Regions from separate parts of the Thalassospira sp. SN3W genome, predicted to be linked through region 1. Evidence: predicted binding sites of a transcription regulator. Region 1 holds the regulator's gene; each other region holds the start of a gene.
The links. The regulator PhoB, encoded in region 1, activates phosphate uptake and scavenging genes when phosphate is short. The targets are predictions, from matches to a motif close to TNTCATAAAACTGTCA.
Positions count from the first base shown of each region.

Region 1 (6,181 bases):
CAGCATGGTGCCGCCATCGCGTACAACCATGGTCCGCGATGCCGTAATCGGTTTTAGAACCGCTGTTGCGCCGAGGATCAAAAGAATATTGGCAATGTTAGAACCAACCACGTTCCCCATCGCGATGTCGCCCGACCCGGCAAGCGCCGCATTCAGCGACACGACAAATTCGGGGGCCGACGTCCCTGCGGCAACCACGGTCAAACCGACAATGATCTTGGAAACCCCCATCAACAGCGCCAGACCGACAGCACCGCGAACAATGAACTCACCACCGGCAGTCAAAAGCACAAGACCACCGATAATCTGCAAATAGGGGATGAACTGTTCCAATTCCGGCCTGCTCGTTTGGGGAAATTTCTGATTTTTTCATGCCCTTTTACAGGCCAGCGGAACATGGCATTGCGAACGCAGAATAGCAAGCTGCGTCGTCCCGTCGTAATACCATTCTTCACATCGGTGTGATGCGGTTCCCACACTGGCACGCATGCCGAAAGCAATCGTCGCGGTCGCCTGCTCTTAAGACGTGTCATCCATCACAGATGCCCTCTCATACGCGAAATTTCCATAGAAATCATAGGGGTATTTCCGCTATCCTGATTTGAACGACTTCCTTTACACGCCTATCTGCGCCGGACGCATAATCCATCATGTCACACAGCGTTCTTTTCGAGCTGTTCCTTGTCCTGACCGCCGCGGTGATTGCCGTCCCGCTGGCACAGAAATTACGTGCGAACTCGATCATCGGTTTCCTGATCGGTGGCTTTTGCATCGGCCCTTTCGGTTTTGGCCTGATCAGTGACCGCGAAGACATTTCAACCGTCGCCGAGCTTGGCATTGTCTTTCTGCTGTTCATGATCGGTCTTGAATTGTCGCGCGAACGCCTGCGTGTGATTGGGGGCCGGTTCGCGACCCTTGGTTTCCTGCAGATCGGCGTCACGATGGCCGTGATGTTCGGTGTATTGCTGCTGATCAATTACGATATGCCCGCCTCCATCGTGATTGCCGGGGCGCTCGCCCTGTCATCAACAGCCATTATCCTTAAACAGCTTTCCGATGAGCGCCAGTTGCACACACGTTTCGGGCGTGCAGCCCTTGCCATCCTGCTGTTGCAGGACGTTGCGGTTGGTCCCTTCCTGATCATGGTGCAGGCCGCAGGCAATGCCGGGAGCGAAACCAGCCCCTGGATCAGCGCACTAAGCGGTGTGGGGGCGGTTGCTGTATTGTTGCTGACCGGTCGTTATCTGCTGCCACGACTGTTTCGGTATATTGCGGCCCTTAAAAACCCGGAACTTTTTGCAATCGGGACCCTGTTTGTCGTTCTGGCTGCCAGCACATTGACCGAAGCCGCGGGCCTTTCAATGGCGCTTGGTGCCTTTATCGCCGGAGTAATGTTGGCCGAAACCGAATTCCGCCATCAGATCGAAGCCGACATTTCGCCATTTCGCGGTGTTTTCCTGTCGCTGTTCTTCATGTCTGTGGGAATGTCGGTCAATGCCAATGTGGTCATCGGTCAGGCCGGAACGATCATTTTGTGGCTGATCGGGCTTCTGGTCATAAAGGCAGCGGTTCTTTTCGGATTGTCCCTGCTGATCGGCTTTAACCGGGCATCGTCAATCCGGGTCGCCATGAGCCTGGCCGCCGGTGGTGAATTCGCCTTCGTCATGCTTGCACTGGCATCGCAGAACGGGGCGGTTCCGATTGACATCGCCGTGATGCTGATCCCGGTGGTTGCGATTTCGATGGGTCTGACGCCGACTTTGATTTCGCTCGGCCATCGCATCGAACAGAAGCTTCATCCCAAGGAAACCGATCAGCTAAGCGAGATCTCGGATGAAACCGACGGCATTCAGAAACATGTTCTGGTGATTGGTTGCGGGCGCGTGGGCCGGGTTCTGGCCCGTCTGCTGCGCACCAAGGAAATCCCGTTTATCGTTCTGGAATCCGATGCCCAACAGGTTTCGCGTGGCCGAGCCGAAGGTCTGCCGGTTTATTTTGCCGATGGGTCCCGACCGGAAACATTTCGTGCCGCCCATACCGAACAGGCCCATATTGCCGCCGTTGCCATGGGCAACCCGCACGCAACGGAAAAGACCGTCGCCTTGCTGCGACAGCATTATCCGCATCTGAAAATCTTTGCCCGTGCCCAGGACATCACCCATATCGGTCCGCTGTCACGCAGTGGTGCCGATGCGGCCATCCCAGAGGTACTTGAAACCGGTTTACGCCTGTCCGATCACGTTCTGGCGGCCTGCGATATCCCGCAGGAAGATATCGATATCGAAATAGCCAAGTTCCGGCGTGCCGATATGCTGCTGATGAACGAACTTGCCCCGCGCACCGCGCGCCAAAAAACCGAAGACCAGGCACAAAAAACTGCCAAACCGGCAAAATCCAGGAAAAGCACCTGAAACGCAAAGACCCCCATCACAATAATGGGGGTCTTTCGTTTCGTCTTCCGGAATAACCGCAATCAGGCGGCTTCGACATCCAGTGCATAACCCGCGGCACGAACCGTGCGGATCACATCGCGCGTTCCCTTGACGTCATTCAATGCCTTGCGCAGACGACGAATGTGAACATCAACCGTGCGGGTTTCGACATAGATATTCGGCCCCCAAACCGCATTCAGAAGCTGCTCGCGCGAGAAAACCCGCCCCGGATGTTCCAGGAAATAACGCAGCAGACGGAATTCGGTCGGGCCAAGATGGATAGCCTTGCCGTTACGACTGACACGATGGGCGGCCAGATCCATTTCGATATCGGAATAGATCAACTGCCCTTGTGGTTGCGCCGGACCGGATCGACGCAGAAGTGCGCGAATACGAGCCAGCAATTCACCAATCGCAAACGGCTTGGTCACATAATCATCGGCCCCGGTATCAAGGCCGCGGATGCGGTCGCCTTCTTCGCCACGCGCCGTAACCATGATCACCGGCAAATCGCGGCTTTCAGGCTTCCGGCGGATCTGGCGGCAAACCTCGATCCCTGACATCACCGGCAGCATCCAGTCCAGAAGGACCAGATCGACATGGGTTTCGGCCAGAATTTTCAACGCTTCGTCACCGTCCCCGGCTTCGACAACCTGCATCCCCTCGCGTTCGAGGTTGTAGCGCAACATGGTTACGATTGCAGCTTCGTCCTCGACGATAAGAACCGTTGGGTCCATCTTCCTATGCTCCAGTGTCACTCATTCGGTTCTACGACGGCAAAGTTCGCCGCGTCATTTTTTGGCCGAGTATCCATCGGCAGGTCTTCGCCCTTGATCCGGTAATAGATCGTTTCGGCAATGTTGGTCGCATGATCGCCAATACGTTCGATATTCTTGGCGATAAACAGCAGATGGGTCGATGCCGTGATGTTACGCGGATCTTCCATCATATAGGTCAGCAGTTCACGGAACAGGGAATTGTACATATCGTCAACTTCCTGATCGCGCGCCCAGACACGCTGGGCCTTTTCCGCATCACCTTCGATATAGGCATCCAGAACGTCCTTGATGATTTCCTGGCACAGCTTGGCCATGTTCGGGATCACCTGAACCGGGCGGATCGGCGGCACCTGGTTAAGAACCTGCGCACGCTTGGCGATGTTTTTCGCCAGATCACCGATACGTTCCAGATCGTTGGACAGTTTAAGCGCGGTCACCACCTGCCGCAGGTCATCTGCCATCGGCTGACGCAGGGCCAGAAGACGTACGGCAAAATCCTGCACTTCCTGTTCCAGCGTATCGATACGGTGATCGGAAAGAATGACCTTCTCGGCCAGTTCCGAATCCCGTTTAACGATCGCACGAATGGCGGAAATCAGCTGACTTTCGGCAAGCCCGCCCATCTGCGAAATGATGTTGTTCAGACGGGTCAGTTCTTCGTCAAACGAACTGACGATATGATGTTTCTCATCGACCATCGAAAATACTCCTGCCCGGACTTAACCGAAGCGACCCGTAATGTATCCCTTGGTGCGTTCGTCCTTGGGATTGGTGAAAATCTGATCGGTTTCGCCCACTTCGACCAGCTTGCCGAGATGGAAAAACGCCGTGCGCTGCGACACGCGGGCAGCCTGCTGCATGGAGTGCGTCACGATCACAATGGTGTAGTTCGAACGAAGCTCGTCGATCAGTTCCTCGACCTTTGCGGTTGCAATCGGGTCAAGTGCCGAACACGGTTCATCCATCAGGATGACTTCGGGGCTGACGGCAACCGCACGTGCAATGCAAAGACGCTGCTGCTGCCCACCAGAAAGACCGGTTGCCGGTTCCGGCAGACGGTCTTTGACTTCTTTCAGTAGACCCGCCCGTTCAAGCGAGGTCATGACGATTTCATCGAGCTCGTCGCGCGAATTCACCAGACCGTGAATACGCGGGCCATAGGCCACGTTGTCATAAATCGACTTCGGGAACGGGTTCGGTTTCTGGAACACCATGCCAATGCGCGCGCGCAACTGAACAACGTCGATTGCCTTGTCATAGATATCACGGTCATCAAGCGTTACCTTGCCCTTGATCGTGACACCGTCAATCGTGTCATTCATGCGGTTCATGCACCGCAGGAAGGTTGATTTGCCGCAGCCCGACGGGCCGATAAGTGCTGTGACCTGGCGTTCGACAATGTCAAGATTGACATCAAAAAGCGCCTGGTTGTCGCCGTAGAAAAGATTGAGGTCACGGGCCGTCATTTTCGGGCTAGTGACTGACGGCTCTGCCGTCATTGCGCTTTGAGTTACAACAGCCATTTTACCACTTCCGTTCAAATTTCTTGCGCAGATACACGGCCAATCCGTTCATCAGGATCAGGAAGCCCAGCAAGACCATGATGGCCGCCGAAGTCTTCTCGACAAAGGCACGTTCCGGACTATCCGCCCACAGATAAATCTGCACCGGCAGAACTGTCGCCGGATCAAGTGCACCGCCCGGGATATCAACAATAAACGCCACCATACCGATCATCAGAAGCGGCGCGGTTTCCCCAAGAGCCTGCGCCATGCCGATGATGGTCCCGGTCAGAATACCGGGCATCGCCAGCGGTAACACATGATGGGTCACCGTCTGAACCGGCGACGCCCCAAGACCAAGGGCCGCCTGCCGGATCGACGGCGGCACTGCCTTGATCGCCGCACGTGATGCGATGATGATGGTCGGCAATGTCATGAGGGCCAACGTCAGACCACCAACAACCGGGGCCGACCGCGGCAGGTGCATGACATTAAGGTAAACCTCAAGCCCAAGAAGACCGAACACGATCGACGGCACAGCCGCAAGGTTGTTGATGTTGACTTCGACAATCGTCGTGAACCGGTTTCGCGGTGCAAATTCTTCCAGATAGATCGCCGCCAGAACACCAATCGGAAACGACAGTATCAGTGTCACAGCCAGGGTATAGAAAGACCCGACCGCAGCGCCCCAAATCCCGGCCAATTCCGGTTCGCGGGAATCACCATTGGTAAAGAACCGCGTATGGAACTGCTTTTCAACCGATCCTTGGGAGACCAGTGAATTGTACCAACCAATTTCCTGATCATTCAGGCGACGGTCGCCTTCGTCTGTGTTTGCACTGATGTAACCTTTGTTGAGCATATCAAAGTCGTCACCGGAAATCAGCCAGACCTTCCGGGTCTGTCCGATCAGAGACGGATTTTCAAGCACCCTCTCGCGCAGATCATAAGATGCCCCGCCCGAAACAATGTCATAGAGATCACGCCGTTCGCTACGTCCGCTCACTTCCGGGAACTGTTTGCTCAGTGCATCCCTGATCAGACCATCAAAATTGGCCCGGCCAATAATTGCCGGGTCACCTGTTCCGTCCGGATCGATCTTGGCCGGGTCGAAAAAGATTTCCATCTGAACATAGGTCTGGAAAAAGGCACTATAACCTTTCGAAATGATCGAATAGCCAAGCACAACCAGCGCCATAAGAGCGATGGCAATTGCGCTTAAGCCGTAAATCTTGAACCTGCGTTCCGCTGCGTAACGTTTTTTAATGTTACGTGCCAATTTCGGGCTGTCCCAGTCAACCGGCGTGTGCAGATTGCCAGAGATCACTTTTGCGGCGGCTCTGTCTTCCATAAGCGATGCCATATCAGTCATATTTCTCGCGATACTTCTGAACAACCTTAAGGGCAAACACGTTCAGACCCAAGGTGATAAGGAAAAGAAGCAGACCCAGTGCAAATGCCGACAGGG
Region 1 covers NZ_CP121124.1:1,468,812-1,474,992, forward strand. The annotation lists gene P8T57_RS06600 (calcium/sodium antiporter) at 1-333, opposite strand, end outside; gene P8T57_RS06605 (cation:proton antiporter) at 651-2,411, shown strand; gene phoB (phosphate regulon transcriptional regulator PhoB) at 2,474-3,169, opposite strand; gene phoU (phosphate signaling complex protein PhoU) at 3,187-3,909, opposite strand; gene pstB (phosphate ABC transporter ATP-binding protein PstB) at 3,931-4,734, opposite strand; gene pstA (phosphate ABC transporter permease PstA) at 4,736-6,085, opposite strand; gene pstC (phosphate ABC transporter permease subunit PstC) at 6,078-6,181, opposite strand, start outside.

Region 2 (6,181 bases), 520 kb from region 1:
CGGATCAATGCCGCGATTGCCAACAGCAAGATCACATTAAACGAAGTTTCCGCCGGTTTGCCGGGGGGGACGGATTTCTCGGTGTTTGGCAGCATTTCGGGCGAAGGTCCGAAGCCGAGTGCGGCCCTTTCCTATGAGGTGGCATCGGAAAACATTCGCGCGGTGGCGCGCTGGCTTGGGGTGGATGTTGATGGCATCCGGGCGGACCGGTTGCGTCGTTTCTCGTTGACCGGTGGGGTCAAAGGGACACCTGACAAGCTTGATATTTCCGATCTGGATATGCGGATTGATGATACGGCCATTCGCGGTGCGATTGTCGCCAATCTGAGCGGCGAGGGGCTTCCGGCACTTGGTATTGGTCTTAAGCTTGATCGTATCAATCTGGATCAGTATGTTTCGGCAGCACCAGCCGCCGGAAATGGCGATGCGGCAAGCCCAGCGGGCAACGATTCCGCAACAACGGATTCCGGCACGGCAGCCAACGGTTCGGATGAAGCCCCGTCGTCGGGCCCCGCGGCGGGCGGTGATGCCATGGTCAGGATGATCAAGGATGCGCTGGCGCCGCTTGATGGTGTCGCGGCCAATTATCGGCTGGCGGCTGATGAAATCACTTCATCGGGCGTGTCGATCAAGGGTATTTCGATTGATGGCAGCCTGAGCGGTTCGCAGATCACGCTGAACAATTTTGCGGTGGCCGATGCGGCCGGGCTTTCGGCCAGTGCCAGCGGTGTGTTCCGTGGCGATGTGGCTGTTCCGGCATTCGAGGGGATCAAGCTTAAAGTCACGGCCAAAACGCTGGCGCCGTTGGCGAAGCTGACGGGTATGACGCTTCCGGCACCGGCCAGCGAATATAAAAGCATTCAGGCCAATATCGGGCTGAATGGCCCGGTGACCGGCCCGAACCTTGATCTTGATGTATCCAACCCGTTGATGCAGGTGGCATTGAACGGGGTGCTGAGCGACCTGTTCGGGGCGACACCGGGCATCGATGGCAAACTTGCGATGCAGGCATCAAGCCTGAACCGTGTGTTGCCGTTGCTGGCACCGACCTATGAGCCATCGGGCAATCTGGGGCGTCTGGTTCTGGACAGTACGGTCAAGGGCAATGCCAAGAATATCGCGCTTGATATCGCGAAGTTCGGGATCGGTCCGTTTGAAACCAGGGGTGACGTTGATTTCGACGCCACCGGGGCGCAGCCGAAACTGGCCGTGGCCCTGTCGGGCGGGGTATTGAATGTTGATCCGTTCGTGCCCGCGGCAAAACGGGCCGGACTGATGCCCGAAGGCGGTAGCGGTGCGCGCCGGGCGGCTTTCAATATGCCGACCACGATGAAGGTTACGACTGTTGATGCCCGTGACGGCACGCCTTGGGATGATACGGTGATTGATGTGTCGGCCCTGCGGTCGATTGATGCGGATATCACGGTCGCACTTGATCAGCTTGATTTCGATACCTACAGCCTTGTGAAGCCGGATTTGAAGGCGACACTCGTGACCGGGCTTCTGACCATCGAGAAATTCACCGGCCTTCTGGGCGATGGTGATCTGTCGATTGATGGCACGTTTGATGCGCGCAATTCCGATACGCCGAAACTGGCGCTTAAAGGTAATCTTGACGGGGCGGATATCGAAAAGCTGACCCCGATCCGGGTTGCCAATGACACGGTGATCGGCGGGGCGGCGACGAAGTTTGATGTCACCGCATCGGGCAATACATCGCGCAAGCTGATCAGTGCGTTGAATGGTACGGCGAACCTTGTTCTGAATAATGTCCGGTTCAGCAATGCCGATAAACGGTCTGCTGATCCGAAGCTGAACATTCAGGCATTGTTGCAGCAGGGCCCGCAGGCGATGGTGGTTGAAGGGGTCGGTAACAACGATCTGGTTCAGACCCTTGAAGCCGACATTGCCATCACCAACGGGATTGCCAAAACCACCCGTGTCGAAGCGACATCGCGTGTGGGGACGGCGGATGCCGATGCGACCCTTGATCTGCCGAAATGGCAGATGGATACGCAGGCCGATTTCGATTTTTCCGAGAAAATCGAAGAATTGCCGCCATTTAGCGTTTACGCCAAGGGCAATATCAGCAACCCGGCGATTACCGGGCGTATGGACAAGGTCGCGATCAAGGTTCTGGATAATATCCTTGATAAGGCACTGGGCGGGAGTGGTTCATCCGATAACGGATCGGGAAGTTCGGGCAAGGACGCCGCCAAGGATGCGGCCAAGGATGTTCTGAAAGGGCTTCTGAACCAGTTCGGTCGATAACTTTTCACAACTGTTCCAAACGTAAAACGGCCCTGCAGTGCGGGGCCGTTTTGCTATTGGCGGGATGCGGTCGGGACATGGCTGTCATAAAAAGGCAAAAAAACCTTAACAAACCGGGTTTGCTTCGACATGATCCGCGCGTCGATTCCCTTTTTAAGTAACGGTTGATCATGGTCGCAAAGAAAACCGCTCTGGATAAGGATCTCAAATGGCAGCGCCGCATGGATGCGGGTGCCGGAGAGACTGCCTCCCTGAGTGCGAAGCTCGGACTTGCGCTTGTCTTTCTTTTGGCGTGCAGCGCCTTTGTCGCCTTTCACATGGGCGGCCTGCCGCAAAGCGGATTTCTGATCGCCGCTGCGGTGATCGGCGGTTACATGGCACTGAATATCGGTGCAAATGATGTGGCCAACAATGTTGGTCCGGCGGTTGGTTCAAAGGCGCTGACCATGGTTGGCGCCCTTTTGATTGCAGCCGTGTTTGAAGCAGCCGGGGCGATTATCGCCGGTGGCGATGTTGTTGGCACGATCAAGAACGGCATTATCGACCCGACCCAGATGCCCGATGCACAGACCTTTGTCTGGGCGATGATGGCGGCCCTTCTGGCAGCCGCCCTTTGGCTTAACCTTGCTACATGGCTGGGCGCGCCGGTATCGACCACCCATTCCATCGTTGGCGGTGTGATGGGGGCGGGGATGGCAGCCGTCGGCATTGGCGCGGTCAATTGGCCGACCATGGGCACGATTGCCGCAAGTTGGGTGATTTCACCGGTTCTGGGTGGCGTGATCGCAGCCGCGTTCCTTGCCTTTATCAAGTTCAAGATTCTGTATACCGAAAATTGCGTCGAAGCGGCCCGCAAATGGGTGCCGATTTTGGTCGGTGTGATGGTATCGGCCTTCACCATGTATCTGATGATGAAGGGGATCAAAAAGATCTGGGCTGCTGATACGTGGCAGGTCATTGTTATCGGTATCGCAGCCTTTTTCGTCACCCTGTTGCCGACCCGCAAGGCCGTGCTGCATGCGTCGCGTAACATGATCGGACGACGCAAGGAAATCGCATCGCTGTTTCGCATTCCGCTGGTCGTGTCCGCAGCCCTTCTGTCATTCGCGCATGGATCAAACGATGTGGCGAATGCCATTGGACCGTTGGCCGCCATCGTTTCGGGTGTTGATAGCGGCGAGATCGTGACATCGGCCCCGATCCCGATCTGGGTGATGGTGATTGGCGCGATTGGTATTTCTGCAGGTCTGATCCTGTTCGGGCCGAAACTGATCAAGACGGTCGGATCGAAAATCACCAAGCTTGATCCGATCCGGGCCTATACCGTGGCGCTGTCGGCGGCTTTGACGGTGATTGTGGCATCCGCGCTGGGTCTTCCGGTCAGTTCGACCCATATTGCGGTTGGTGCGGTGTTTGGGGTCGGGTTCCTGCGTGAAACGCTAAGCCATCGTCGCCGGATGGATAGTGCGCCGATGCTGGTCGGTGCGGAACAGGAAAGTGACGAACAGAAACAGCATATCGAAGCCCTGCGCCAGCTTGACCCGGCACAGGCCGAAAAGGCCGAGAAGAAACTGCGCAAGCGGTTGCTGGTGCGGCGTCGGTATGCGGTGACGATTGCGACCGCGTGGGTGATCACGGTTCCGGCCGGGGCGTTCCTTGGCGCTTTGCTGTTTTTCACCATTCGCGGGATCATGCTTTAATTCCGTCGGAATTAGGCGCAGAATTGACGTTTCGCGGCACGATGCTCCTCCTTTTCCCCGGAGCAGCTTGTGGCGATCTGCAGCGGCGGTCAGGCTTTGTCTGACCGCCGTTTTTCCTTGACGCCTGGGGCCTCCAAGCGTAATTACCCCAACCATAATTTGGATAAAACCCGTGCCGAATCGTCGCCCAATCAAAGTGGGCCGCGAGATTTCCTATGCGTGCGTTCTGCTTTTGCTCAGGATTTTGGTTAAGGAAAAACGATGAAAGCCACCATTATTGGCGTTCTGGCAATGGCCGTGACGGTTGTTGCATCGAACATTCTGGTTGAATATCCGCTGCCGGGCGTTTTGGCCGACTGGTTGACTTATGGGGCGTTTACCTATCCGGTGGCGTTTCTGGTGACTGACCTGACCAACCGCGCACGCGGGGCAGCGGCAGCACGCCTTGTCGTTCTGGCCGGGTTTGCGATTGCGGTTGTTCTGTCGTTGATCGTTGCCGATACGCGTATTGCGATTGCATCGGGCACGGCGTTTCTGATTGCGCAGATGCTTGACGTGACGGTGTTTGACAGGCTGCGCCGGGCGGTCTGGTGGAAAGCCCCGCTGATTTCATCGGGGATCGGGTCGGCAGTGGATACGGCCTTGTTCTTTTCCATCGCTTTTGTCGGTACCGGGCTTCCGTGGCATACATGGGCGATGGGCGATTTCAGCGCCAAGATCATCATGGCGCTGACCTGTCTGGCACCGTTCCGTTTGCTGATGGCAATCATTACCCCGCGCCTGAATATCGAACCGGCAAAAGGGTGATGCAGGGCTGATATTCCGACGCGATGCCTTGAGGTTTTGCAAAGGGGGGCGGTATAAAGCGCCCCTCTGATTTTTTCTGATAATTGCAGGTTTTGTTTTTCTGATGAAAGTCGATCTGTTCGATTTCGATCTGCCGCGTGAGTGTATTGCCGAACATCCGGCCAACCCGCGTGACAGTGCCCGCATGCTTGATCTGACGGGCGGGCAGACGCATGACCGCATCGTTCGTGAATTGCCCGAAATCCTGCGGCCCGGTGATCTTCTGATTTCCAATGATACCCGCGTGATCCCGGCGCGCCTGTTTGGCAAGCGCGGGGAGGCGGGCATTGAAGTGACCCTGCACAAGCAGGAAGGTCTTGCACAATGGCGCGCCTTTGCCAAACCGGCCAAGAAGCTGCGCGTTGGCGAGACGTTCAAGGTCGCCGATGATTTCGAAGCCGAGGTCATGGAAAAGAAAGACGGCGGCGAGGTGTTGCTGCGCTTTAATGTTGCCGGGGCTGATCTGATTGCCGCCCTTGAAAAATATGGCGTGATGCCGTTGCCGCCCTATATCCGGCGCGACAAGGGCGGGGATGATCAGGACAGATCGGATTATCAGACGATTTTCGCCCAGCATGACGGCGCGGTGGCTGCCCCGACGGCAGGTTTGCATTTTACCCCGGAATTGCTGGCAGCGATTGATGCGCGCGGCATTGCGCGGCGCACGATCACGCTGCATGTCGGGGCGGGCACGTTTTTGCCGGTCAAGGTGGATGATACCGAAGACCACAAAATGCACGCCGAATGGGGCAGCATATCGCCCGAAATCGCCAGCCTGATCAATGAAACGCGCGCCAAGGGCGGGCGGGTTGTTGCGGTGGGGACGACGTCGCTTCGGTTGCTTGAAAGTGCAGCGCGCGAGGACGGGGTGGTTGAACCGTTCGAGAACGAGACCGACATCTTTATCACGCCGGGATACAGGTTCCGGGCGGTGGATATGCTGCTGACCAATTTCCATCTGCCACGGTCAACGCTTTTCATGCTGGTATCGGCCTTTGCCGGGTTTGAGCGCATGAAGGCGGCCTATGGCCACGCGATTGAAAACAGATACCGTTTCTATTCCTATGGCGATTGCAGCCTGCTTGAATGCGCCAGCAAGATTGAAAAAAGCTGATGACTGAATTCCGTTATGAACTTCTGGCGACCGATGGCAAGGCCCGTCTGGGCCGCATTCATACCGCCCACGGCGTGATCGATACCCCGGCCTTCATGCCGGTTGGCACGGCTGCCACGGTCAAGGGCATGTTGCCGGAAAATGTCGCCGATACGGGTGCGCAAATCCTTTTGGGCAATACATACCACCTGATGCTGCGCCCCGGTGCGGAACGCATTGCACGCCTTGGCGGTTTGCACAAATTCATGAA
Region 2 covers NZ_CP121124.1:952,279-958,459, reverse strand. The annotation lists gene P8T57_RS04230 (AsmA family protein) at 1-2,271, shown strand, start outside; gene P8T57_RS04225 (inorganic phosphate transporter) at 2,442-3,971, shown strand; gene P8T57_RS04220 (queuosine precursor transporter) at 4,233-4,778, shown strand; gene queA (tRNA preQ1(34) S-adenosylmethionine ribosyltransferase-isomerase QueA) at 4,882-5,931, shown strand; gene tgt (tRNA guanosine(34) transglycosylase Tgt) at 5,931-6,181, shown strand, end outside.
Region 2: P8T57_RS04225 (inorganic phosphate transporter) is a predicted target of PhoB. The motif match lies at 2,354-2,369, and genes of this name have one in related genera.

Region 3 (6,181 bases), 880 kb from region 1:
AATTCTGCGCGCGGTTTTCATCGCCATGAATGACATAGCGATGCTTGCCCTTGCTTTTGGCCACATAAAGCGCCTGATCGGCCTGCTCCAGCAGCGTCTCCGGGCGGGTGGCATGATCGGGATAAACAGCAATACCGATGCTGATATTGATCGATATCCGGTTTCCGCCGGTAATGAACGGCATCAGAATGTCATTAAGGATTCTTTCGGCCAATGCACCTATTTCGGTCACACCGTTTTCGCCAAGATGCGAAACAATGACCATCTCGTCTCCGCCGGTGCGGGCAACCAGATCCCCACCGCGCACACAGCGACGCAGCCGACGGGCAACTTCACATAGCACCTCGTCCCCTGCCGCATGCCCCAGCCGGTCATTGATCGGTTTGAAATCGTCCAGATCAAGAACAAGAACGCCAAGCTGACTGCGCTGGCGGTTGGCCTGCGCCAGCGCATGTTCGAAATAAACATCCAGTGCCAGACGGTTGCCAAGCCCGGTCAGGGGATCATGATGCGCAATATGCTTCATCTCGCCAAGGGCGTTGTCCTTCTCGGTCAGTTTGACGACCAGACTGTTCAGGCTGCTTGAAAGCGTGCGGATTTCGCGCGCCCCTGCAACCTGTGGCAGGTTTTCGATCTCACCACGTTTAAGCTCCCCGGCGGCATTCGCGATCCTGACCAGCGGGCCGACGATGAAACCAGCCCCCCACCAGGCAATGATGCTAAACAGCACCGCAAGACCAAGGCCCAGCGCCAGAATATCGGAACGCAAATCGTTGACCGGCATCAATGCCGAGGTTACCGGCTGGCGCACAAGCACAGTCCAGCCAAGCCCGGCATAATCAAGGTGGCCATCGGCCGGTGCCGCCCCCGTAAGATAGTCATTGCCATCGGGCCAGCGGGCAATCTGCCAGCCCGCATTCGGCGTGTCATTTGCACTTTTCAGATCAAGATCAAGCTTCTGGCCCGCCCTTTCAAAATCCGGCGCAAGCAGGATCGTGCCATTGGCACTGATGACAAAGATATCAACGCTCCGATGCAGACCCTGGCCTGCGAACAGATTGCGCCTTACCGTATTCGCCCATTCCCAGCTCAGATGCGTTGCCAGAACCCCATTGAAGTTACCGGCATCGTTTAGCAACGGAACGGCAATATCAACAAACTGGATCGGCTCGCCGGTCGGGCTCGGGAATTTCTCGGCCAGCAGTTTGGCGTCATGGACATCGCCAATGAACATCTCCTTGCGGCCAAACTCAAAAACCGGCCGTGCCGAAGCATCCGTGCCGACCAGAATATCCCCCGTAGCGGCAACAACGGTGCCATCCGCATCCAGCACGCCGATCCATGTGAAAATTGGCAATTCATGCTGCAACCGGTTGATCAGTTCGCTGGCCTGATCAATGTCATTCAGGTTTCGGATCGCGCGCAAGGTACTAAGAACCGCGACTTCACCGCGATGGGTCCACATCGTGCGATCAAGCTCGTCTGCCATTTGCAGGGCAACATCGGCCACACCAGTGCCGATCTGCCTTGTCAGAACGTCGGCCGACCTTTGACCAACGACATAGCTCATGATGCCGGCAAGCGCCGCAACAAGCACAGCAGTGACCAGCGCGATCTGGATACGGATACCCACCTGCGAAAAGCTTTTCACAGTCAATCCTCTCACTTCCCTACGGGCAGCCTTATTTGCGATTGCCCTATTTATATGCCGTCATTTTTAATACATGCGGCTTATCGTGTGCTGCATATAAGACCGCGCTCTCGGCTTTTTAAGACGAACGGGGAAAACATTTTCCAAAGCCATCTTACGTTTGGCATGATGGCACCAAACATACTGAAAAATCGGTGATACTGAAATTCTATGCCATCCGGCAAGTCAGATCGATCCGATAAGACTGAATATCTGAAACGGTGTTGAAGCGACATTATGACAATTACCCAGATTATTTATTGGCTCGAACTGACCGGCGTTGCCGTTTTTGCCGTGACCGGCGCGCTGGAAGCATCGCGGCGCCAGATGGATATTGTCGGCTTCGTTTTGATCGCGACCTTTACTGGCATCGGCGGCGGCACGGTACGCGACGTGATCACTGGCGCGACGCCGGTTTTCTGGATCAGGGACCCGGCCTGGGTCATTACCTGTATCGGCAGTGCCGTCTTCACCTATTTCACCGCCCATCTGGTTGAACGGCGTTATGTCGCGCTGATCTGGCTTGATGCTCTCGGGCTTGCGATGTTTGGCGTGACGGGGGCGGCTATCGGCCTTAACCTTGGCGTATCGCCATTGGTTGCCATCATCCTTGGCACCATCACGGCAACATTTGGCGGCATGGTCCGTGATGTGGTGTGTAACGAAATCCCGCTGATCCTGCGCCCGGAAATTTACATCACCTGCGCGCTTCTCGGCGCATCAATCTATGTGATCGGCACCGATATTCTGTCGCTTCCCCGTGCCCCGGTCGCCCTGATCGCGTTCCTGTGCTCCTTCGCCCTGCGCGCAAGTGCCATATGGTTTAAACTGAGCTTCCCGGTCTATAAGGCCCGTCCGGGGCGGGAATACTGAACCTGTCTGCTACTCGACAATCAACTGCACCCGGTCGCTGGAAAAGGCGGTAATCCCGTATTCAATCGGTACACCGGCAGAATCGACATCAACACTTTCCGTCGATATCACCGGCCGGTTTTTCGCCTGTTTCAGCAGGCTGGCAACGCGTGATGATGGCAGTTGGGCGCTGATGCGGGTGGTTTTGCGGCTGTAATCATCAATCCCGAAATGCCTGAACGCTTCGGTCAGGGATTTTGTCTGGGTAAATATCTCGACAATCCCCTCGAACCGGGCAACCGGAAGGTAGCTGGTCGCCACCGCCAGCGGAATGCCATCCGCCTCCGATACTGAAAACAGTTCAACAACCCGCGTGCCCGGTTTGACATCCAGAAACTGGGCGATGGTCGCACTGGCTTTCAGGATTTCAGACGAAATCAATCGTTTGTCCGGCAGTCGATGACGGCCCGATACGATCTGGGAAAACCGCGTTTTGGCACCAAGCGGATAATCCAGAATCTGTTCCTGAACAAATGCCCCCCGTCCCTGTTCGACACGCACGACATTGGCATCGACAAGGGCTGACATCGCGCGTCGCACCGTATGCCGGTTAACACCGAATCGGCGGACCAGTTCCATCTCGGTCGGCATTTTATCGCCGGGTGCGAATACCCCGCTGGCAATATCGGCAAGAAGCTGTTTTTCGATTTGCTTCCAGATAGATAGCCCGGCTTCCCAATCCATCGAAATCCCCATTCACAAAACTTTCACCGCAAGGCCTTTGCCAAGCCCGCGTAATCGTCTTATAACGTGAATATGTATAGACGTCTAGACAAATTTTGAATTTGTCGATACCCGCATAGAAGGATCAAACAGATGACGGCGCAACCCGCCCCGCAATCCGGATCAGACCAGGGATCGAACATCGATCCCGCCACACAGGCACGCCAACGCTGGATGGCGGTGCTGGCCCGCACGAACCGCGCAATTCTTGAACAGGAATGGCACGATCATTTTGCCGATGTGCAATGGAGCCACCTGCGCGAACCGCAAATCGGCATGGTTATGGTGCGCGGTCGTGCCGGTGGGGCCGGGCAACGCTTCAACCTTGGCGAAATGACGGTCACACGCTGCGCAGTCACCCTGCCCGATGGCACGGTCGGCCATGCCTATGTCAAGGGACGGGACCGCATACAGGCGCAATATGCCGCCCTGTTTGATGCCATCATGCAACGCGACGATGGTGCGTCCGATTTCATCGACATGCTCGCCCGCCAGCAGGCCGAGGCAAAACGCGAAAACGGCCGCAAGGTTGCCGCCACCAAGGTCGATTTCTTTACCCTTGTCCGCGGAGAAGACGAATGACCATACAATCCCGGACAGGCGAATTGCTGCGTGGTTTTGAAAATGCCGCCTTTGAGTCCAATGCCGTTTTTCGCACCATTCTGGATGCCATGGCCCATCCCGGTCGGATTTACGATCTGCCGCTTGATCTCCCTGCACCGGCCGGGCTGAACAAATCCGCAACCGCATTTCTGCTGGCGATGGCCGATATGGATACGACAATCTGGCTGTCACCTGATTGCGCATCGGACGCGGCAAACGCCCATCTGAAATTCCATTGCGGCAGCCCGATCACCGGCACACCGTCCGCTGCCGATTTTGCCTTCGCCCGCCTTGATGGTGATCTCGCCTTCATCAAGGAACTGCCCATCGGCAATGCAGAATATCCCGATCAGTCGGCAACCCTGATCCTGATGGTCGAAGACATATCGGACAAGGCCGACATGATCCTGCGGGGCCCCGGCATCAAGGACAGCCAGAACCTTTCCGTGCCCGGCCTGCCTGCCGCCTTCCACGCATGGCGCGCGGAAAACCATCATCTGTTCCCCTGCGGTGTCGATGTCGTCTTTGCCGCAGATCGCAAAATCGCCGCCCTTCCGCGCACTACCCGGATCGAGGTCAGATAAAATGTATGTAGCCGTCAAAGGTGGCGAACGCGCCATCAACAATGCCCACCGGCTTCTGGCCGAAAAACGCCGTGGCGACAGGGACGTTGCCGAAATTGAAACCAGCCAGATCGAACAGCAATTGTCGCTTTCGGTCACCCGCGTCATGGCCGAAGGATCGCTTTATGACCGCGATCTGGCCGCCCTTGCCATCAAGCAGGCGCGCGGTGATCTGATCGAGGCAATCTTTCTGATGCGCGCCTATCGCACGACATTGCCGCGCTTTGCCTTTTCCAAACCGGTCAAAACCGCCGAAATGGATATCGCACGCCGCATTTCCGCAACCTTCAAGGATCTGCCGGGCGGGCAGATTCTGGGCCCGACATTCGACTACACCCACCGCCTGCTTGATTTCACCCTGATGGCCAATGGCGAGGAACCGGCAACCGCCCACACCGCCGATCACCCGGTGGATGAAACCATGCCCCGCGTTCTTGACGACCTTCTGAATTACGAGGGCCTGATACAGGACGAACCCAACCCGACCAATGATGATGCGCCAGTCGCCGATCTGACGCGCGAGCCGGTCAAATTCCCGGCGGATCGCGATCTTCGCCTGCAAAACCTGGCCCGCGGCGACGAGGGCTTTGTTCTGGCACTGGGTTATTCCACCCAGCGCGGCTACGCCAACAGCCACGCCTTTGTCGGTGAAATCCGCTATGGCAGCGTTGCGGTCGAAATCGAACCCGAAGAACTCGGCTTTGCCATTGATATCGGCGATATCGAACTGACCGAATGCGAAACCGTCAACAAGTTCAAGGGTTCCAAAACCAAACTGCCGCAATTCACCCGTGGCTACGGGCTTGTCTTCGGTCAGAACGAACGCAAGTCGATTTCGATGGCACTGGTGGATCGCGCCATGCGCGCGCGCGAAATGGGCGAACAGGTCATGGGCCCGGCCCAGGACGAAGAATTCGTCATGGAACATAGCGACAATGTGCAGGCAACCGGCTTTGTCGAACATATCAAGCTGCCGCACTATGTCGATTTCCAGGGCGAACTTGAACTTGTCCGGCGCATGCGTGCCGAAGTGCTGGAACGTCTGGCAAAGGCGGACGCAGCAGACGCCCAAAATGCCAGATCACAACCCGAAGCCGCGGAGTAACCAATATGGAACAGACCGTAAATAATCCGGCGCAAGCATCTTCGGCCTATAATTTTGCCTATCTTGATGAACAAACCAAACGCATGATCCGGCGCGCGCTGCTAAAGGCCGTTGCCATCCCCGGATATCAGGTGCCGTTTGCCGGCCGCGAAATGCCGATGCCCTATGGCTGGGGTACCGGCGGGGTGCAGGTCACGGCTGCCGTCATCGGCCCGGACGATACCCTTAAAGTCATCGATCAGGGCGCGGATGACACCACCAATGCGGTATCGATCCGGCAGTTCTTTGCCAAGACCGCCAATGTCGCCACCACCGAAAAAACCGCCGAGGCATCGATCATCCAGACCCGCCACCGCATTCCCGAAAAGGAACTGCGCGAAGACCAGATCCTTGTCTATCAGGTGCCGATCCCCGAACCGCTTCGCTTCCTTGAACCGCGCGAAACCGAAACGCGCAAGATGCACGCGCTCGAAGAATATGGCCTGATGCATGTGAAGCTCTATGAAGACATTTCGCGTCACGGCC
Region 3 covers NZ_CP121124.1:2,348,526-2,354,706, reverse strand. The annotation lists gene P8T57_RS10580 (GGDEF domain-containing protein) at 1-1,651, opposite strand, end outside; gene P8T57_RS10575 (trimeric intracellular cation channel family protein) at 1,928-2,563, shown strand; gene phnF (phosphonate metabolism transcriptional regulator PhnF) at 2,573-3,286, opposite strand; gene phnG (phosphonate C-P lyase system protein PhnG) at 3,419-3,907, shown strand; gene phnH (phosphonate C-P lyase system protein PhnH) at 3,904-4,512, shown strand; gene P8T57_RS10555 (carbon-phosphorus lyase complex subunit PhnI) at 4,514-5,656, shown strand; gene P8T57_RS10550 (alpha-D-ribose 1-methylphosphonate 5-phosphate C-P-lyase PhnJ) at 5,662-6,181, shown strand, end outside.
Region 3: phnF (phosphonate metabolism transcriptional regulator PhnF) is a predicted target of PhoB. The motif match lies at 3,297-3,312, and genes of this name have one in related genera.

Region 4 (6,181 bases), 180 kb from region 1:
TGGCCACAGCATCAGGAACACCCCGCCAAAACCGGCAAAGGTCGCGGTAAAGACCGCCATGCCGGGCTTTTCACGCAACATTATCATCGCTACCGGAAGGACGAGAAGCGGGGCGAGGAAGCCAAGAGCCGTCGCAAGGGCAAGCGGCAGATAGGCGAGCGACAGAAACGAAAAGAACATCGACACAAGGCCGAAGGTGCTGCGTTTAAGATGCCCGAACGGCCGGGCGGTGCGAAGGCCGCGCGGAAACTGGCGTCGCCACATCAGATACAGGACGATGGGGATCAGGGCGACAGAGCTTCGCCAGAACATGATTTGGCCGACCGGTGCCTCGAACGAGGCCAGACGGACAAACAAACTCATCACTGCAAACAGACCGGTGGCGGCAAGCCGCAAGCCGATCCCGGACCATACACTGCCCATTTCGGGATTACCCTGCATTTGGCGGGAAGGATGTCCCGCTTATCAAGCAGTACCCTGAATAAGTCGTATGAAATACTGAGATTTTTTCATATCAGGGTCGAGCGAAACTCAGTGGTCGGTTTTGGGGATCGCGCGCCGTCGATACACCAATTTGCCAGCTGTTCCTGCGGACCCGTCTGGATTCATGCCTTCGCAGGAATGATGATTGTGAGGGGATAATTAGTGACTTTTGCCATCGACATGATGCGGGGTCAGGCTGCGCGGGTCGACATCGTCAAGGCAGTTGACGTTGATGGCGGCCATTTTGCTGCCGTCGGGCAGTTGGCCATAGGCAAAGCTTTGGATGCCGCAGGTTTTGCAGAACTGGTGACTGATCTTTTTATCGTTGAAAAGATATTCGGTCAGGTTCTGCCCGCCGGATTTCAGCACGAAATTATCGCGCGGGGTAAAGGCCAGAACCGATCCGAGTTTCTGGCAGCGTGAACAATTGCAGGTGATCGATTTATCCAGATCAAGCTTGTCGACACGATAACGCACCGCACCGCACTGGCAGCCGCCATTGTATGATTTCTCGCTCATTTCATCCTCCTGCGTTACCGGAAATACCCACCCGGCGTTTTGCCGGTGGCCTTGCGAAACATCGCGATAAAGGCCGAGGTGTTTTCATAACCGAGATCAAGAGCGACCTCGGTGACCGGTCTATGATGGGCCAGTTTTTCAAGCGCGTAAAGCAGGCGCAGCTTTTGCCGCCAGTCGCGAAACGGCATGCCGGTTTCGCGTTGAAACAGGCGGGCCAGCGTGCGTGACGATGCACCGCAATCGCGCGACCATTCATCAAGGGTTCGGTTATCAGACGGATTGGCCTGCAACTGTTCGCAGATGCGCGCCAGGCGCGGGTCCTTGGGGGCGGGCAGATGCAGGTTATCGTCTCTGGGCGGTTTAAGCTGATCAAGCAGCACGCGGATCAGCCGTCCCTCAGCCCCGGCTTCGTCATATTCAATCGGGATTTCGGTTGCGGCCCGGATCAGTTCACGCAGAAGCGGGCTTACATCCAGCACCGTGCAGCGATCCGGCAAATCGACCGGAGCATTTTTATCGATATAGATATGGCGCGCACGGGTGAAGGTGGCGTGACTGACAGCATGTTCAACGCCCGGCGGCACCCAGACCGCGCGCTGGGGCGGGACGACCCAGATGCCGGCTTTGGTTGTGACGGTCATGGTGCCTTCGATGGCAAAAATCAGCTGATGCCAGTCGTGACTGTGCGCGCCGATGCTGTAACCGGCGGGAAGGTCGCTCATGCGGACATAAACCGGACGCGGCAGGCGGTCTGGCCGGGGACGGGAATGTTGCGGATATTTCGGGATATCCCGTGATCCATCCATAAGAATGTCCTGTTTGCGACACATGATGGCAGATTATCGCAAGACAGACGTGTGCGGCAACGCTAGTTTGAAGTCCTTCCAACCAAACAGATAAAAGCACGTGCCCCGATTGCCACCGGTTCCGTGCGGGGAAACATCATGTCCAAGGATTTACCACCGGAAACAAGCACCCATGCCGCCCCCATCGAGGTGCCGGGCAATCCCGATCTGTCAGGTGCGACTGTTGCGCATAAGGGATGGCGCAACCCGGAAGTGCTGCTGATTTTCATGGCGGCTGCGATGCCGTTGTCGTTTTCGACCTGGATGGCGTTGTTAAACAACTTTTCGGTCGAGATGGCCGATTTTACCGGTCGCGAGATCGGGATTTTGCAGTCGTTGCGCGAAATTCCGGGCTTTATGGCCTTCACCGCGATTTTTGTGCTGATCATCCTTCGCGAGCAGACTTTTGCGCTGATCTCGCTTCTGGTGTTGGGCATTGGGGTAGCGATTTCTGGCTATTTCCCCACCGTCGTCGGGCTTTATTGTACGACGGTCCTGATGTCGATCGGGTTCCATTATTTTGAAACCATGCAGCAGGCGTTGTCGTTGCAATGGGTGAAAAAGGACCGCACTGCGATGGTGATGGGCCGGCAGCTTTCGGCGAAATCGTTATCGTCGCTGGTGATGTTTGGCATTGTCTGGGCGATGCTGGAACTTCTCGATGTCGAATATCGCTATGTCTATCTGTTTGGCGGGGCCTTGACGATTATTGCCGCGCTGTTTGCCTGGATGGCGTTCCCGAAATTTGCCGATGCCCACCCGCAGACCAAGAAACTGATCCTGCGTAAACGGTACTGGCTTTATTACGCCCTGACCTTCATGAGCGGGGCACGCCGCCAGATTTTCACCGTGTTTGCCGGGTTCCTGATGGTCGAGAAGTTTGGTTATGATGCCGCCACCATTACGCTTCTGTTCCTTCTGAACCATGCGATCAATATGGTGATGGCCCCCAAGATCGGGAAGCTGATCGGCAAGTGGGGCGAACGCAAGGCCCTGACATTTGAATATATAGGTCTGTTCATTGTATTTGTGTCTTATGCCTTTGTCGAAAGCGACAAGCTGGCCGGGGCGCTTTATGTCATCGATCATCTGTTCTTTGCGATGGCGATTGCGATCAAAACCTATTTCCAGAAGATTGCCGATCCGGCCGACATTTCATCGACGGCGGGTGTCAGCTTTACCATCAACCATATTGCCGCAGTGTTCATTCCGGTGGCGTTCGGGTTGTTGTGGCTGATTTCGCCGTCAGCGGTGTTTTTGGCCGGGGCGGCGATGGCGCTGGTGTCACTGGTCCTGGCGCTGAATGTGCCCGATGACCCGGAGCCGGGGAACGAGGTGGTTATGGGATACAAGTCCGATCAACCGATGCTGCGCCCGGCGGAGTAACAAAAGCCGCCTTAACTGGTGCAGAATTTCAATATGCCAAACGCCCGCGATCATCTTGCGGGCGTTTTCATTTGTGTTTGCCTTGCTATTTTCGCAAAATCTTCAAATCCTGACCAAACGAACAATCATAATGTCAGGCACGAGCATCGCTTCAACAGGGACCCTTTCACATGTCATATTTTCGTCTGGCCGGTCGTGCAGTTTTTGGTCGTGCAGTTGCGGGATCAGTCTTGTCGCTGACGGTCGCACTTGCCAGCGGCACGGCATTGGCCGACAGCGCCGTATCGTTGCGCATTCTGGAAACCACCGATATCCACACGCATCTGGTCAATTACGATTACTATCGCGACAGTTCGTCGGATACGGTTGGTCTGGCCAAGGTCGCGACCCTGTTGAAAAACGCGCGCGGTGAGGCCGAAAACGTCGTCCTGATCGATAATGGTGACCTGATCCAGGGCAACCCGCTTGGCGATTACATGGCAAAGCGCCACGGCCTGAAAGAGGGCGAGGTGCATCCGGTTTACAAGGCGATGAACCTTTTGGGTTATGACGCGGCCAATATCGGCAATCATGAATTCAACTATGGTCTCGATTTCCTGGGCAAAAGTCTTTCTGGGGCCAAATTCCCCTATGTCAGTGCCAATGTTTTTGCCGATGACGGCGATAATGATGCCGAAAATGACAAACCGTATTTCCAGCCCTATGTGATCCTTGATCGTGAATTTACCGATGGCGACGGCAAAAAGCACAAGGCCAAGGTCGGCGTGATCGGGTTTGTTCCGCCGCAGATCATGCAGTGGGACAAGGCCAATCTGGAAGGCAATGTCGTGACCAAGGACATTGTCGAAATGGCCAGAAAATACGTGCCGGAAATGCGCGAAAAGGGCGCGGACATCGTGATTGCGGTGCCGCATTCGGGCCTGTCGACACTGGCACGTGAAGGTATGGAAGAAAACGCCACCTATTATCTGAGCCAGGTTGACGGCATTGATGCCATCCTGTTTGGTCATGCCCATACGGTGTTCCCGTCCGACGCCTATGCAAATATAGACGGTGTCGACCTTGCCAAAGGCACGATCAATGGTGTGGCCGCCGTTATGCCGGGCTTCTGGGGCAGCCACCTTGGCGTGATTGACCTGACACTTTCGGTCAATGATGCCGGGGAATGGAAGGTGACCGACAGCTTTTCGGAAGCACGTCCGATTTATCACCGCGAAGGCCGTGATATCACCCCGCTGGTCGATGCCGACCCGGAAGTGATAGAGGCGGTTAAAGAAGAGCACGAGGCAACCATTGCCTATATGCGCGAAGGTGTCGGTACGACGGTCGACCCGATCAACAGTTTCTTTGCACTGGTGGCGGATGATCCGTCGATCCAGATCGTGACCAATGCCCAGAAATGGTATCTGGAACGTATCCTGAAGGGATCGGAATATGACGGGATGCCGATCCTGTCGGCGGGTGCACCGTTCAAGGCCGGTGGCCGTGGCGGCCCGGAATATTTCACCGACATCCCCGAAGGCAAGATCGCACTAAAGAACGTTGCCGATCTTTATATCTATCCCAATACATTGCGGGCGGTGCTGCTTGATGGTGCGCAGGTCCGTGAATGGTTGGAAATGTCGGCCGTACAGTTCAATCAGATTGACCCGAACAGCCGGGAAGAGCAGCCGCTGATCAACGAGACATTCCCGACCTATAACTTTGACGTCATTGATGGGGTCGATTACCAGATCGATGTAACCCAACCGGCCAGATACAACGCATCAGGCGAGGTGGTAAACAAGGACGCACACCGCGTCATCAATCTGACCTATGATGGCAAGCCGGTTGCCGAGGATCAGAAATTCGTGGTTGCGACCAACAATTACCGTGCTGGCGGCGGGGGCAATTTCCCGGGACTTGATGGTTCAAGCATCATCATCGAAGCACCCGATGAAAACCGTACGGTTCTGGCGAACTATATCCTTGAGGAAAAGGAAATCGATCCGAAGGCCGACGGCAACTGGAGCCTGGCCCCCATCGGGGAGGCATCCAAGGTGACGTTTGTCACCAGTCCCAAGGCATCCTCTGCAATGAACGCACCCGACAATATCAGCTTTGTCGGCGAGGATGAAAACGGCTTTGCCCAATATGTCCTTCAGTCGAAATAGGACTGGACCCGAAACAGAAAAAGCCGCCCATCGGAAGAGGGCGGCTTTTTAATTGGGCGTGCGCGAAGACCGTGAAGGTCAGCGACAGCCAGACTGTTACTTTTTGGGACCGTGCGACATATGCGGCGCATTCGGGCGACCCGGAACATTCCGCGGGCCGTCTTCGCGCGGGTTTTTGCCGTTCAGATAGGCGGCTGCGCAATGTTCGTCGCAGTAAGGTTTGCTCGGCACAGATTTCTTGCCGCAGAAATGGAAGTCTTCATCGCCCGGATCACCGAACGGCCAGCGGCACATACCGGCACCGAGATCAAAGATGCTGATGCCTTTGCTCTGCACTTTCGGGGTCGGTGCCTTTTTCGGCTCGCTCTCTTCGGCGCGGCGCTGGATCGGGGAGGGGCGCTTGGGCAGGCCAAGGCGGTGTGCCTTGCCAACGACGGCGTTTTTGCCAACGCCCAGTTCTTCACCGATGCGTGCTGTGGTCCAGCCCTGATTCCAGAGCGAGGTCAGCAGTTCAATCTTTTCCGGCGTCCAGCTCATTTCGAGTATATTCCGTGTTTCTTTGTCTGCCCGGTGGAAAATCCATAGGCAGGTGCTTATTGTCCGAAGTCAAACAGGGATACAGACGTATCCGCTAATATCACGCGGCGCAAGGGTCTTAGCCATTTTGGACCAATCGGGACCAGTTTGACGACCGGCTTGCTGCACGCGGAAAGATGCGCAATTTGCATGACAGCGCGTCAATGTAAAGGGGAGATCGTCATTTGACATGGTTTTTCGTTTCAGTCGCGGTGTTTA
Region 4 covers NZ_CP121124.1:1,293,029-1,299,209, reverse strand. The annotation lists gene P8T57_RS05825 (DMT family transporter) at 1-423, opposite strand, end outside; gene P8T57_RS05820 (GFA family protein) at 643-1,002, opposite strand; gene P8T57_RS05815 (helix-turn-helix transcriptional regulator) at 1,017-1,808, opposite strand; gene P8T57_RS05810 (MFS transporter) at 1,947-3,233, shown strand; gene P8T57_RS05805 (bifunctional 2',3'-cyclic-nucleotide 2'-phosphodiesterase/3'-nucleotidase) at 3,404-5,386, shown strand; gene P8T57_RS05800 (GcrA family cell cycle regulator) at 5,483-5,923, opposite strand; gene P8T57_RS05795 (NnrU family protein) at 6,148-6,181, shown strand, end outside.
Region 4: P8T57_RS05805 (bifunctional 2',3'-cyclic-nucleotide 2'-phosphodiesterase/3'-nucleotidase) is a predicted target of PhoB. The motif match lies at 3,323-3,338, and genes of this name have one in related genera.